DNA from 3 places in the Kitasatospora sp. NPDC002227 genome. Region 3 is predicted to be linked to each of the others. Evidence: riboswitches for the same ligand, from Rfam matches in the RefSeq annotation. Region 3 holds a riboswitch; each other region holds the start of a gene.
What was found. A riboswitch is a leader RNA that binds a small molecule or an ion and turns the genes downstream of it on or off. The one in region 3 is predicted to bind S-adenosylmethionine.
Positions count from the first base shown of each region.

Region 1: another riboswitch for S-adenosylmethionine. It lies ahead of ABT095_RS16830 (aminotransferase class V-fold PLP-dependent enzyme); the one in region 3 lies ahead of thrC (threonine synthase).
Region 2: another riboswitch for S-adenosylmethionine. It lies ahead of ABT095_RS00875 (IclR family transcriptional regulator); the one in region 3 lies ahead of thrC (threonine synthase).

Region 1 covers NZ_JBEOWY010000015.1:144,150-147,414, reverse strand. The annotation lists gene ABT095_RS16835 (Lrp/AsnC ligand binding domain-containing protein) at 1-38, shown strand, start outside; gene ABT095_RS16830 (aminotransferase class V-fold PLP-dependent enzyme) at 142-1,500, opposite strand; SAM riboswitch class IV at 1,556-1,673, opposite strand; gene trpD (anthranilate phosphoribosyltransferase) at 1,764-2,837, opposite strand; gene ABT095_RS16820 (hypothetical protein) at 2,979-3,265, opposite strand, start outside.
Region 2 covers NZ_JBEOWY010000001.1:195,387-198,651, reverse strand. The annotation lists gene ABT095_RS00880 (ATP-binding protein) at 1-1,234, shown strand, start outside; SAM riboswitch class I at 1,259-1,401, shown strand; gene ABT095_RS00875 (IclR family transcriptional regulator) at 1,599-2,312, shown strand; gene ABT095_RS00870 (dihydrofolate reductase family protein) at 2,388-3,035, shown strand; gene ABT095_RS00865 (maleylpyruvate isomerase family mycothiol-dependent enzyme) at 3,093-3,265, opposite strand, start outside.
Region 3 covers NZ_JBEOWY010000009.1:77,215-80,479, reverse strand. The annotation lists gene ABT095_RS10885 (ubiquitin-like small modifier protein 1) at 474-752, opposite strand; gene thrC (threonine synthase) at 782-2,065, opposite strand; SAM riboswitch class I at 2,083-2,227, opposite strand; gene ABT095_RS10875 (glucosyl-3-phosphoglycerate synthase) at 2,440-3,265, shown strand, end outside.

The sequences.
Region 1 (3,265 bases), on a different contig from region 3:
TGGAAGCGGCCTTCGCCCTGGGCCTGGACGACGAGTAGGTCACACCCCCAGGGGCGCGGGGACCTGCGCGAAGCGGTAGGCCGCAGGCCGTACATGGCCGGTCGCGCAGTTCCTCGCGCCCCTGGGTGGTGCAACCGGTGGTCAGCGGCGGGTATCGGCCACGCAGCGGCCGCCTTCGTTCCGGTACGTCCACTTCGCCCCGTCGGCGACCAGCTCCCGCACCGCAGCCACGAACCGCTCCACATGCTCCACCGGAGTCCCCGCCCCGAAGCTGACCCGGATCGCGTTCAGGCTCCGCTCCCCCGGCAGCGACGCCTCAGGAGCGCCGCACTCGGACGGCGCCGCCTCCTCCCCGCCCAGCAGCGTCCGCACCAGCGGATGCGCGCAGAACAGCCCGTCCCGCACCCCGATCCCGTACTCGGCCGACAGTGCCGCCGAGAAGTGCGAGCTGTTCCACCCCTCCACCACGAACGACAGCACCCCCACCCGCTCGGCATCCGCCCCGAACAGGCTCAGCACCTTCACCTCGGGGATCGAAGCGAGCCCCTCCCGCACCAGCGAGATCAGCTGCTGCTCCCTCGCCTCGAGCGCCTCGAACCCCGCCTCCGTGAGCGCCCGGCAGGCCGAGGCCACCGCGTAGGCGCCGATCACGTTCGGCGACCCCGCTTCGTGCCGGGCCGGCCCGAGCTGCCACTCCACCGCGACCGAGCCGTCCGCCTCCCGGGCCACCGTCCGCGAGGCGCCCCCGCCCGCCAGGTACGGCTCCGCCGCGTCCAGCCAGTCCGAACGCCCCGCCAGCACCCCGGCGCCGAACGGCGCGTACAGCTTGTGGCCGGAGAAGGCGACCCAGTCCACGCCCAGCTCCCGCACCGAGAGCCGGTGGTGCGGCGCCAGCTGCGCCGCGTCGAGCACCACCCGCGCGCCGTACCGGTGCGCCACCGCCGTCAGCTCGGCGACCGGCCACAGCTCGCCGGTCACGTTCGAGGCCCCGGTCACGCACAGCAGCTTCGGGCCCTGCCCGGCCCCGGCCAGCGCCTCCTCGAGGCGCAGCACGGCTTCGTCGTGCGAGCGCGGGGCGCGCAGGTAGCTGACGGTCAGTCCCTCGCGGCGCCAGGGCAGCAGCGAGGCGTGGTGCTCGGTCTCGAAGGCGAACACCCTGGTCCCGGCCGGGACGGCGCCCGCCAGCAGGTTGAGCGAGTCGGTGGTGGCCCGGGTGAAGACGACCTGGTCGCCCTCGCGCAGATCGAGGAACTCCTCGACGGTGCGGCGGCTCTGCTCGAACAGGTCGGTGGACAGCTGCGAGAGGTAGCCGGCCCCGCGGTGCACGCTGCCGTAGTACGGGGCGTAGGCGGCGACGTCGTCCCAGACCCGCTGCAGGGCGGGCGAGCTGGCGGCGTAGTCGAGCGCGGCGTAGGCGACCTTCTCGCCGGAGACCAGCGGCACCTGGACGTCGGAGCCGAGGACGGCGAGCGGGGCGCAGATGTCGACGGAGACGGACATGGGACAACACTCCTCAAGGGATGGAGGACCCCCGGGAGTGTCGAGTACGACCAGGCGTCCGCGCTTGCCCCACGGGCGGATCGCCGCGGAGCCCGGTCCTCACCCAGGGCACCCCGCCACGGACGGAGGGTTGCCGGACAGCAAGCTGGGGCTTTGCGCTGTCACTCATGACCTGGCGTGAACTGTAGGCAGGCGTACGGATCACCGTCAAGCAAGCCACGCGGGGTGTCCACTTGCCGAGACACCCCGCGGGCCCGACATCCCTAGCGGGCGCTGGCCTGTGCCCACGCCTTGAGCGTGGCCTCGGCGGCGCCGGAGTCGATCGCCTCCGCCGCCCGGGCCATCCCGGCGGCCAGCTGCTCGGTCAGCGGAGCATCCGTCAGGTCGAGCGCCGCCAGCCCGGCCGCGGTGTTGAGCAGGACGGCGTCCCGGACGGCGCCGCGCTCCCCGGCGAAGACCCGGCGGGCGACGTTCGCGTTGTACTCCGGGTCGGCCCCGCGCAGGGCGGAGATCTCGACCAGCTCGATGCCGACCTCGCGCGGGTCGAAGGCGGTCCCGGTGACGCCGCCCTCGCGCACCACCCAGACCTGCGAGGTCGTACAGGTCGTCAGCTCGTCGAGCCCGTCGTCACCCCGGAACACCAGTGCGGAATCACCCCGCTCGGCGAAGACGCCGGCGATCAGGCCGGCCAGCCGGGTGTCGAAGCAGCCGACGGCGTGCGCGGTGACGTGGGCCGGGTTGGTGAGCGGGCCGAGGATGTTGAAGGCGGTCGGCACGCCGAGGTCGCGCCGGGCGGGGGCGGCGTGCCGCATCGAGGGGTGGAACTTGGCGGCGGCGCAGAAGGTGATGCCGACCTCCTCGGCGATCTCCGCGACCCGGCGGGTGCTGATCTCCGGGCTGATGCCGAGCTTCTCGAGCACATCGGTGGAGCCGCTCGCGGAGGAGGCGGCCCGGTTGCCGTGCTTGACCACCTTGGCGCCGGCCGCGGCGGCCACCACGGCGGACATGGTGGAGATGTTGACGGTCTTGGCGCGGTCGCCACCGGTACCGACGATGTCCACCGCCGGGCCGGGGATGTGCAGCGGCTCGGCGTGGGCGTACATCGACTCGGCGAGGCCGGAGACCTCCTCGACCGTCTCGCCCTTGGCCCGCAGTGCGATCATGAACCCGGCCACCTGCACCGGGCTGGCCTCGCCCCGCATGATCCGGTCCATCGCCCAGGCGGTGTCCACCCGGCTCAGGTCACCGCCGGCGAGCAGCGCGGTCAGGAGGTCCGGCCAGGTGCGGACCACCTGCGCGGGGTCGCTACCGCCGTTCGCAGGGTGCACGTTCACCATGGCTGACTCCAGCTCTCATCGCTTCACCGAACAAGGGATGGAGCCAGCCTAGCGAGCAGGGGCCTTCGGTCGCCGGGATGTCCGGCACCCTTCTCTCCTGCTGAGACAGTCAGTGCGCGGGCGGTCGTGGACCCGGGTGGTTCAGTGCGCGGCCGGGGTGCGGCCCGTCAGCCGGGCCCGGAGCAGGGTGGCGGCGGTGTCCGCCAGGGCGACCGGGTCGATCGGGTGGGCGACGGCGGCGTCGGCCCGGCTCCAGGCGGCGAGCCAGGAGTCCTGCGGCCGGCCGATCAGCACCAGCACCGGCGGACAGCCGTAGATCTCGTCCTTCACCTGGCGGGCCACACCGAGGCCGCCCGCCGGGGTCGCCTCACCGTCGAGCAGGCAGAGGTCGATGCCGCCCTTCTCCAGCGCCTTCATCACGGCGGGCA
Region 2 (3,265 bases), on a different contig from region 3:
CTACGCCGCGCTGGTCGGCCGGTTCGCGGCGGAGTGGATCGGGCCGGCCCAGGAGGCCTGGCTGGAGCGGCTGGAGCTGGAGCACGCCAACCTCCGGGCCGCGCTGGGGTACTGCCTCGGCCGGGCGGGCGAGGCCGTGGTGGCGCTGCGGATCGCCACCGGCATCGACGAGTTCTGGACCGTCCGGGGGATCAACACCGAGGCGCGCTACTGGCTCGGCCAGGCGCTGGCGGCGGCGCCCGAGCCGAGCCGCGAGCGGGTCTCGGGCCTGTGCCTGAGCGCCTGGTACGCGCTGCTGCAGGGAGAGGCCGGGGCCGCCGCCCCGCTGCTGGCCGAGGCCCAGGAGCTGCTCGAGGTGGTCGGCGGGGCGGGCCGGGCGGCGTACGCCGCGCAGGTGCGCGGCATGGCGGCGCTGTTCGCCGGGGAACCCGACCGGGCGCAGCCGCTGCTGGAGACGGCACTGGCCGGGTTCCGGGCCGGGCGCCCGGGCGGAGAGCTGTCCGCGCTCACCGTGCTGGGCCTGGCGGAGGGGCTGCAGGGCTCCCGGGAGCCGGGCCTGGCCCACCTGGAGGAGGCGCTCGCGCTGGCCGAGGGCCTGGGGGAGGTGTACTGGCGGTCCTGGGCGCTGTGGGCGCTCGCCTTCCTGGAGCTCGGCCACGACCTGGCGCGGGCGGAGGCGGCCGCCAAGGAGGCGCTCGCGGTCCACGGCCGGCTGCGCAGCGAGCTCGGCACGGCCTTCACCCTCGAGCTGCTGGCCTGGGTGAGCACCCGGCAGGGGCGGCACGCCCGGGCCGCCGTGCTGTTCGGCGCGGCCGCCGCCGGCTGGGAGCGGATGGACGCGGGCCCGGACGGGTACCGCCCGGTGGCCGCCGCGCACGCGCAGCACACCGCCGAGACCCGGGCGGCCCTCGGAGCGGACCGGTACGAGGACGCGCTCCGGCAGGGGCGGCGGCTGCCGGCCCGGCGGGCGGTCGAGCAGGCGCTGGAGCAGCGCGGGCCGACGGGCCGGCCGCCCGACGCCGCCGCGGCCTCGCTGACCCCCAGGGAGCGGCAGATCGCCGCGCTGCTGGCCGAGGGCCTCTCCAACAAGGACATCGCGGCCCGGCTGGTGGTCTCGCCGCGCACCGCCGAGACACACGTCGACCACATCCTGCGCAAACTCGGATTCAGCTCCCGTACCCAGATCGCCGCCTGGGTCGCCGGGCAGGAGCGCGACCCCGGGCCCGAGGACTGACCCGGATCTTGTATCGTTGCCCGCGAATCATCCAGAGGGGTGGAGGGACCGGCCCTACGAAGCCCCGGCAACTCCCCGTCCGGCTCGGCGTGCGAAGTACGCGCCAGACCGTGCGGGGGCAGTGCCAACTCCGGCCTGTCGCCAACGTGGCGCGGGAAAGATGAGGAGACACGGTGCTCTCTGTGCTGTCCTTCGCCCGGGCGCTTCCCGCCCCGGCCCTTCCGCGTACCCGTCTCGTGCCCGGCGCAGGCCCTCGGCCGAATTCCCCGGCCCTTCCGCGCTGACCACCCCCGCTCCCCGCGTGGAGCAGCCGTGCGCGCAACCTCACTGCCGCGTACGGCCTTTGAGACTGGAGTACCTGTCCATGGACAACACGAGCGGCGTCGGCGTGCTCGACAAGGTCACCACCATCCTCGGCACCCTGGAGTCCGGGCCCACCACCCTGGGCGAACTGGTGGTGGCCACCGGCCTGGCCCGGCCCACCGCGCACCGCCTCGCCGTCGCGCTTGAGCACCACCGCCTGGTCAGCCGGGACCTGCAGGGCCGGTTCGTGCTCGGCCCCCGGCTCGCCGAGCTCTCGGCGGCCGCCGGGGAGGACCGGCTGCTCGCGGCGGCCGGCCCGGTGCTGACCCACCTGCGGGACGTCACCGGCGAGAGCGCCCAGCTCTACCGCCGCCAGGGCGAACTGCGGATCTGCGTGGCCGCCGCCGAGCGGCTCTACGGCCTGCGGGACACCGTCCCGCTCGGCATCACCCTGCCGATGAAGGTCGGCTCGGCCGCACAGATCCTGCTCGCCTGGGAGGAGCCCGAGCGCCTGCACCGGGGGCTGCAGGGGGCCAGGTTCACCGCCACCGCCCTCAGCGGCGTGCGGCGGCGCGGCTGGGCCCAGTCCATCGGCGAACGCGAACCCGGCGTCGCCTCCGTCTCCGCCCCCGTCCGCGGCCCGGGCCACCGGGTGGTGGCCGCCGTCTCCGTCTCCGGCCCGATCGAGCGCCTCACCCGCCACCCCGGCGCCCGCCTCTCCCAGGCCGTGGTCGAGGCGGCCGACCGCCTCACCGAGGCGCTGCGCCACGCCTGACCGGCGGGGTCTGAGGCATTGTCAGTCCGGCGGCATACGGTGGGGCGGACCACACGGCTTTGCGGGAGGAGCTCCATGTCACGCGTACGGGTGCACAACTTCGGGGTCTCGCTGGACGGGTACGCCACCGGCGACGGCCAGAGCCTGGAGGCGCCGTTCGGCCACGCGGGCTCGCGGCTGCTCGACTGGGCGCTGGGGACTCGGACCTTCCGGGAGATGATCCACGGTCAGAGCGGCGGCTCCACCGGGGTCGACGACGCCCTCGCGGCCAGCTCGTTCCAGGGCATCGGCGCCGAGATCATGGGGCGGAACAAGTTCGGCCCGCAGCGCGGGCCGTGGCAGGACGAGGAGTGGCGCGGCTGGTGGGGCGACAACCCGCCTTTCCACACCCCCGTCTTCGTCCTCACCCACCACCCCCGCCCGTCGATCGAGCTCGAGGGCGGCACCACCTTCTACTTCGTCGACGCCCCGCCGGAGGAGGCGCTGCGGCGGGCCCGGGAGGCGGCCGGCGGGCTGGACGTACGGATCGGCGGCGGGCCGACCACCGTGCGGGAGTTCCTGGCCGGTGACTTGATCGACTTCATGCACGTGGCCGTGGTGCCGGTCGTGCTGGGGCGCGGAGTGCGGCTGTGGGAGGGGCTGGAAGGGCTGGAGGAGCGGTTCGAGGTGGAGTCCACCGTCGCGCCCAGCGGGGTCACCCACCTGACCTTCACCCGGCGGTAGCGGGCGGCGGCCACGGCGGTGAGGCCGTCCCTGGGGCGGGACGGCCTCCGCGGTCCGTCAGAACGCCGAGTGGGCGAACCAGTGGGCCAGCAGTGCGTCGTCGCCGTGCACCTCGAAGCGGTCCGAGGTGCGGTCGAGGCGGCCGTAGAGCAGGAGCAGCAGGTCGGCGGCGGTGCCGCGGACGGTGGCGTCGGCGGGCTCGGCGGGCTCCTCGGAGAGCTTCTCGGAGG
Region 3 (3,265 bases):
GAGGTACCCCCCTGGGCCCCACCGAATACGTCGACCGCGGCTGAATGTATCCGGACAGACGCCCTCTGCAACAGGCCCAACTTCATGGAATTCCCTGGCAACGACAAGGGACGGACCGGGGCGAATGCCGCACCGCCGAACAATTCGCCCCGGACAGAGCAGGGCGAAAGGCACAGATTGCCCGAAGATTTCTGACGACAGCCTGACATCTTCTGTGCAGGACTACCGGACGGACGTCTCAGCGGCCGGACGGGCCTTGCGTACGCGATCGGTCGGCGGGGCGGGCAGCCGTGGCCGGCTGGGCGTACGAGAGGTGGGATCGGGGCGGAGAGGAGACGCCCGCTAAAGCCGCACTCTACTCTCCCCCGGACCGTGCGATTTCCACCGGACACGCGAAGGCCGCCGTCGAAACCGGAAATTCCTGTTCCGGTTCCGACGGCGGCCGGTAAAGCTTTCCCGGCCCCCGGAAGGGGTCAGCAGCCGCCCGCGACGGCAGGGATCACCGAGACGCTCGCGCCGTCCCCCACGGCCGTCTCCAGGCCCTCCGCGAAGCGCACGTCGTCGTCGTTCACGTAGACGTTGACGAAGCGGCGCAGCTTGCCCGTGTCGTCCAGGATGCGCGCGGCGATGCCGGGGTGGTTCGCCTCGAGGCTCCGGATCACCTCGGCGAGGGTGGCGCCCTCGGCGGTGACCTCGGCGGACCCGCCGGTGTAGGTGCGCAGGATGGTCGGGATGCGGACGGTGGCGCTCATGTTCGGCTCCTTGCGAAAGGCGGGGGGATTCAGGCGGTGGCGAGGCCGGCCGAGCGGAACGCGTCCAGCGTCGGGCGGATGACGGCGGTCATGCCGGCCTCGGAGACGGCGTCCAGGGTCTTCAGGCCGTCGCCGGTGTTGATCGCGACGGTCTCCTTGGCCGGGTCGAGCTGACCGGTCTCGACCAGCTTCTTCAGCACACCCACAGTCACCCCGCCCGCCGTCTCGGCGAAGATGCCCTCGGTGCGGGCCAGCAGCTTGATCGCCTCGACCACCTGGGCGTCGGTGACGTCCTCCACCGCGCCGCCGGTGCGGCGGGCGATGTCGAGCACGTACGGGCCGTCGGCCGGGTTGCCGATCGCCAGCGACTTGGCGATGGTGTCCGGCTTGACCGGGCGGATCACGTCGTGGCCGGCCTTGAAGGCGGCCGAGACCGGGGAGCAGCCCTCGGCCTGGGCGCCGAAGATCCGGTACGGGCGGTCCTCGACCAGCCCGAGCTTGATCAGCTCCTGCAGGCCCTTGTCGATCTTCGTCAGCTGCGAGCCCGAGGCGATCGGGATGACGATCTGCTCCGGCAGCCGCCAGCCGAGCTGCTCGCAGATCTCGTACGCCAGCGTCTTGGAGCCCTCGCCGTAGTACGGGCGCAGGTTGACGTTGACGAAGCCCCAGCCCTCGCCGGCCGGGTCGCCGATCAGCTCGGAGCAGAAGCGGTTCACGTCGTCGTAGTTGCCCTCGATGCCGACCAGCTCGCCGCCGTACACCCCGGCCATCACGACCTTGCCCTGCTCCAGGTCGTGCGGGATGAACACGCAGGACTTGAAACCGGCCCGGGCGGCCGCCGCGCCCACCGCGCCGGCCAGGTTGCCGGTCGAGGAGCAGGAGAGGGTGGTGAAGTTGAAGGCGCGCGCCGCCTCGATGGCGCAGGCGACCACGCGGTCCTTGAAGGAGTGCGTCGGGTTCCCGGAGTCGTCCTTGATGTGCAGCTGGGCGGTGAAACCGAGCTCGCGGCCGAGGTTGTCGGCCTTCACCAGCGGGGTCCAGCCGGGGTTGAGATTGGGCTTCGAGGCGACATCGGCCGGGACGGGCAGCAGCGGGGCGTAGCGCCAGATGCTGGCCGGGCCGGCCTCGATCCGCTTGCGCAGCTCCTCGGCGGGGGCGCTGCCGAAGTCGTAGGCGATCTCCAGCGGCCCGAAGCACTCCAGGCAGGCGAAGCTGGGGCCGAGCGGGAAGCGGGTGCCGCACTCGCGACAGGACAGCGCGGCGGCCGGGCCGAGGTCGACGGCGGCAGGGGCTTCAGGGGTAGCGGTAGCCATGGTGGCGGAGGCCTCTCTCCTCATCTTCCCCGTGGCGCGGGCGCGCCACAGGACGGAATTGGCACCTGTCCCGCCGGGGCCTCGACCGAGAACGGTCAGTAGCCGTGCGAGAAGGTTGCCGGGACGTCGACGGGCCGTTCCCTCAGTCCCTCTGGATGAGCTCTGTGAAGTTGTGGTCATACTCCTGGGCCGACCCCGATGTGCGAAGGCCTGGACCCAGTACGAAGACTGTATCCGAAGGCAGTCCCGTTCCGAGGGAACGTCCGACCTGCGAGATGACACAGCCCAGAACCGGCCGCGGGGCGGAACACCCTTGGGGGCGCGGCGCCTTGTACAACCGATGGATCACCCGACGAGCAGCTAGGAGCGACACAGTGCCAGCAGAGCTGACCCCGGCTCTTCTCCCGGAGGTGGCCTCCTGGCTGCGCCGCCGCTCGTGGACGGCCGCGGACCGGCCCGACGAGATGCTGCTCGCCGCCAAGCGCGCGGCGGGCCCGGCCGGCACGGTCAGTGTGGTGCTGCCCGCGCTGGACGAGGAGCCGACGGTGGGCGAGATCGTCCGGGTGATCCGCACCGAGCTGATGGAGCGCCTCCCGCTGGTGGACGAGCTGGTGGTGGTCGACTCCGGCTCGGTGGACCGCACCGCCGAGCTGGCCGCCGCCGCCGGCGCCCGGGTGGTGCACCGGGACGACGTGCTGCCCCGGCTGCCCGCCGCGCCCGGCAAGGGCGAGGTGCTCTGGCGCTCGCTGCTCGTCACCTCCGGCGAGATCGTCTGCTTCATCGACGCCGACCTGCGCGAGTTCGACCCGGCCTTCGTCTCCGGCATCGTCGGGCCGCTGCTGACCGACCCGGCGCTGCAGCTGGTCAAGGCGATGTACGACCGCCCGCTCGAGACCGACGGCGCGGTCGTCCCGGCCGGTGGCGGCCGGGTCACCGAGCTGGTCGCCCGCCCGCTGCTCAATCTGCACTGGCCCCAGCTGGCCGGCTTCGTCCAGCCGCTCGGCGGTGAGTACGCGGCCCGCCGCTCGCTGCTCGAGCGGCTGCCGTTCCCGACCGGGTACGGCGTGGAGCTCGGCCTGCTGGTGGACGCGCTGGACGAGGTCGGCCTGGACGCGCTGGCCCAGGTGGACGTGGGCGTGCGCCACCACCGCCACCAGGACGGCCAGGCGCTCGGCCGGATGGCCGCCACCATCTACCGCA